One region of the Phosphitispora fastidiosa genome, then DNA from elsewhere that is predicted to be linked to it. Evidence: predicted binding sites of a transcription regulator. Region 1 holds the regulator's gene; the other holds the start of a gene.

The links. Region 1 encodes LexA, which represses DNA repair genes until DNA is damaged. Its sites were predicted from a motif close to CNAACANNTGTTNG; they were not measured.
Region 2: a site for LexA is predicted at 1,089-1,102, ahead of Ga0451573_RS08740 (putative DNA modification/repair radical SAM protein). Genes of this name have one in related genera too.

What each region holds. Positions count from the first base shown of each region.
Region 1 is NZ_JAHHUL010000001.1:83,722-86,128, forward strand. Features, by position in the region: gene Ga0451573_RS00445 (hydrogenase iron-sulfur subunit) at 1-400, shown strand, start outside; gene lexA (transcriptional repressor LexA) at 554-1,168, opposite strand; gene yneA (cell division suppressor protein YneA) at 1,370-1,699, shown strand; gene Ga0451573_RS00460 (helix-turn-helix domain-containing protein) at 1,787-2,407, shown strand, end outside.
Region 2 is NZ_JAHHUL010000007.1:109,261-111,667, reverse strand. Features, by position in the region: gene Ga0451573_RS08750 (sporulation membrane protein YtrI) at 1-448, shown strand, start outside; gene Ga0451573_RS08745 (hypothetical protein) at 750-932, opposite strand; gene Ga0451573_RS08740 (putative DNA modification/repair radical SAM protein) at 1,145-2,362, shown strand; gene Ga0451573_RS08735 (DUF4130 domain-containing protein) at 2,295-2,407, shown strand, end outside.

The DNA of each region.
Region 1 (2,407 bases):
GTCGGAAAGACTGCTGCCCGAAATGCAGTTGCGTTTTTCTGAAAACGTCAGGTTGATGGCTGTTTCCTGCCCATCCGAATTAGATCCTTTTGTTTTCATTAAATTGCTTCGGAAAAGCTGTGACGGATTAGTTGTAGCCTGTCCGAAGGATGCCTGCTGCTGTCCTGGAAATAAAGCCATAATGAAGCGGCGTCAAATTCTAAAAGATATTCTTCCCATATTTGGTTTACACAAAGAACAACTAAAGATTGCCAGTGTTTCACCATACGGTGGGGAACAACTTATTCAAATAGTTGAACATATGATTGAATTTCTGAAAACAGAGTACCAAAACGGTGCTGAATGCAATTTCGTGGGAACTGAAGGAGCACATCCCAGTATATTACGATGGGTTAACTAGTTTTCCGGTCGAATCTGGCATACTTTAATTTAACAGTGACATAATTAAACAGTGACATCATTTTGATAACACCAAACCCAGGCTTGGGAAAAGCCTGGGTTTATTAATTATACTAAGCAAAATTATATTCAACTTGAAAACATTTCAATTAAATCATTGAATGCGTCTGAACACCCCGGTTACCTTACCCAGTATTTTGACATCTGTTGCATAAATGGGATCCATATACGGATTTTCAGGCTGTAACCTGATATAGTCTTTTTCTTTATAGAATGTTTTTACAGTTGCTTCATCTTCTAAAAGAGCAACAACTATTTCACCGTTTCGGGCAACAGATTGCTGCCTGACCACAACGTAATCCCCGTCAAGAATCCCGGCATTTATCATGCTTTCCCCGCGCACAGATAAGATAAATACATTATCATTGTTAACAAATTCTATAGGAAGCGGGAAGGTATCTTCGATGTTTTCAACTGCCAAAATGGGTTCCCCTGCAGTTACCCTGCCGACAATGGGAACATTTACAATCTCTTTGCGGACAAAGTTACCCTCTCCCTCAATAACTTCTATAGCCCTTGGCTTTGTGGGATCACGCCTGATATAACCTTTTTTCTCAAGTTGGGCTAAATGACCATGGACTGTTGAACTGGAGCTGAGCCCAACAGCTACGCCAATTTCCCTTACCGAAGGGGGATACCCTCTCTTTTGCAGTTCTTTTTTTATAAAATTAAGAATTGATATCTGGCGTTCACTTATATCTGAATACACTAGAGTCACCCCTTAATCTGTTATTTGCCGATTGCTGACCACCGGTAAGGCTCAATTTAATTATAACATTATTTACATATTTGCGCAAACGTCTGTTCGTTTTTTTTAGAAGTTTTCCTATGTTTTATGCGAAAAACGATTGACACAGAACACCTGTTCGTGCTATATTGTTATCAAACAAGTGTTCGGGAGGTTGTGCTGATGAATACCTTTAATACAAAGAACAGAGTCTGCAAAGATAAAAGGAGGAAAATTAAGTTCAATCCCTTTAAGTTTACCAAGATGCTTTGTCTTACGTTAGTGCTGTTGGCTGCGATGTCTTTGTTCTTTAGGTCTACTGCCAGCGGCTATACCGGCGCAGAATATCGGGAGGTCGTAGTGCACAATGGAGACACTTTATGGGAAATATCAAAACAATATTGTGTGAACGAAAACATCCAAAAGGTAGTCTATGAAATTAAAAGAATTAATAATATGAAACATTCAGACATTTATCCCGGGCAAAAAATAAAAATTCCATTAAACTTTTAGAATTTTTTACCTCTGGCCGAAGGATAATTTCATGATTTGTCAAATAATATACAATATTACGAAAATAATCCTAAGGGGCTGGGGGAAGTGAATAAAATAAAGCTGGTCATTGTTGGTGCAGACAGTGAAGGAACCTCTCTTTATTATTGCTTTCGCGATAATCCCAAGGTTGAGATTACCGGCATTGTGGACTTAGAGCTTGATTCCAATGTATTTTCAAGAGAAATAGAAAATGAAGTTGCCATTTTAAAATCTATTGAACAATTATCTGATTACCAGGAAATAAATCTAATCGTCAACACTGTGCGAAATCCTTCAATATCTGAAAAGATCAATGAAATTAAAAATAGCAATACACTAGTGATAGAGTCATCAAGTCTTGAACTTTTGGTTAATCTTGCTGACTGCAAAGAAAAGGCTGAGGCAGAATTATTTTCACTGCTCAACTCCGCACAAGATGCCATTATAATTGTAGACCGCCATGGCTTCGTTAAATTTATAAACAAAACGTTCGAAAAATACTTAGGATTACGTGCTAAAGAATTTCTAAATCATAATATCTTTGAAAAATACCCGGGAAGTCCGTTTGACCACTGTGCTAAGTGCGGGCAGCAGATTGTGGGCCAAAGATATTCATTTGGTGATGACACTAAGGAATTCAGTTATACCGTTACTCCTATAAATGTCAGAGAATCTCTGACTGGTGTT
Region 2 (2,407 bases), on a different contig from region 1:
CAAGGCGCTGGCGTCCGGCCTCCTGCTGGGTATCCTGATAGGCGCTGCCGGTCTCAATATAGTTATGGGAAGCCACTTGGACAAGGCTGAACTTGAAATTCTCAAACTGCGCGCCGAACTTGAAGAAAAGATAGAACAGCTTGAAAGCGCTGAGAAGGAACTTGAAGTCAAGAAACAGGCAGCGGTTGTTGATGAGATTGATATCCACGTTAATTACAGTGATGAATACGAAAAACTTGAAATAGAGGCTGCTCTCAAAAAACTCCTCAAGGATACAAAAGGACAGGAGGTCCACTCTCTGGATCCCCTGCTGGTGACCAATATAGTTGACGGAAGGACGGTAGCCACCGAAGGTCACAAGTACAGCCTGACAGTAAGGGGAACCCTGGTATCAGAGAAAATAGTCATGTATGTGGATGCCAAAGAAGTAAAAGAACAGGTCCTCTGACGGCCGAATACCTGTCATCCGCCCAACGGCACCCCTGCATTGAAAAAAAAGACCAGAGATTTTTTCCCTGGTCTTTATGTACACTGTCCTCTTAATACTTAAGTTTATTCGGTTATACTTTATTCAGTTATACTTTATTCGGTTATACTTTATTCAGTTATACTTTATTCAGTTTATCCATATTATGTTTTCCAAGTTGGAGCCGTAACTGCTTCTACTGGCAGATAACCTGGCACTATCAGGACAAAACTGTTTCAGGAGTGTTAGTAGTTTTTTGGGCCTCAGGCAGAAACAAAGGCAGCTATCTTGACAGGACGACCACTGTCCGGTGACTGTCCTGGCCTGCCAAAAACCTGGCTGATACAATTTCCCATCCTTTGGGACAAAACTCGCTCAGGCTGGATTTGAAGACCTCGGGTTCATTTCCGTTGGCAGACTCATAGAGATCAAGCTGGGTAACCTCCACTACCTTGTACTCGGCCAAATAAACCACTCCCTTTATTATATTGTTTTATTTATTTATTTGACAAAAACCCGATAATCCCTGCAAAAAAATCAGAAATTATTATCTAATATTATCTAAAACTTATTCCAGACTTGCAGGTTTTATTTCTGCCAAAAAAATCCAGTTCTTGACTAGCGAACTTATGTTCGGTATAATGGGTTATTGAAATAATTTCTGGGGGGGTATGGAACTTGAACTTAATCCAAAAACTCAGTTTACTGGGTGCAGCCGCAAAATACGATATCTGTGCTGCTTCCGGCTGCAGTTCAGGCGGCAGCTCCGGGATGCCCTCACCAGGGAGCGGGGTGTGTCACAGCTTCCTCCCTGACGGCAGGTGTATTTCCCTTTTCAAAGTGCTCCAGACCAATTCCTGCCAAAAAGACTGTTTTTACTGCCCCAACCGCGTCCAGCGTGACATACCCAGAGCTAGTTTTTCACCGGATGAGCTTGCCGGACTGTTCCTGGAATTTTACCGCAGGAACTATGTTGAAGGCCTGTTTCTTAGTTCCGGTATCTGCAAAAGTCCTGCAGATACCATGGAACAAATTATCAAAACCGCTGAAATCCTTCGGTACAGGTACAGTTTTAAAGGTTATATCCACCTTAAAATAATTCCGGGGTCCCAGCCCGAATATATTGAGCAGGCTGTCAGGCTGGCCAGCAGAGTATCTGTCAACATCGAAGCCCCCACAGCAGCTCATTTGCAAAAACTGAGTAAACTGAAGGACTTTAATGACGATATCATTAACCGCATGAAATGGATTAACCGGCTGCAGAAAGGTGGTTTGCTGCCTGCAGGACAGACAACACAGTTTATGGTCGGGGCAGCCGGGGAAAGTGATGCCGCCATCCTAAAGACAACATCCGGTCTTTACCAGGGTATCGGACTGAAACGCGTCTATTTCAGCGCCTTCCAGCCTGTTACCGGGACGCCCCTGGAAGGGATGTCCCCGGCAACAGTCCTTAGAGAACACCGGTTATACCAGTGTGACTTCCTGTTCCGTTTGTATGGCTTCAAATTAACCGATATCAGTTTTAACAGTGATGGTAACCTCCCCGAGGACCTTGACCCGAAACTAAATTATGCTCTTAACAACCTGCAGCTCTTTCCCCTTGAAGTCAACAGGGCATCATACAGAGAGCTTCTGAAGGTACCGGGGATTGGCCCGGCTTCAGCCCGAAGGATAGTCAGCGCCAGAAAACAATTTAAGTTCAACACCCTTGATGAGCTGAGGAATACAGGCGTGGTTGTTAAAAGGGCGGCTCCCTTTGTCCAGGTTAACGGCAGGTACAGGGAATCATACAAACTGGTTCAGCAGCTTGAACTCTGGAGGGATTCATTTGATTATTCTTCACAGCGGCAGCCCCGGGTCCTTTCTCAGGGCAGCCATGCTCTCACGTCTGTGTAAAGGGCTCTGCATGCATAAAAAGGAGTTTGCCGAATCCATGTTTAA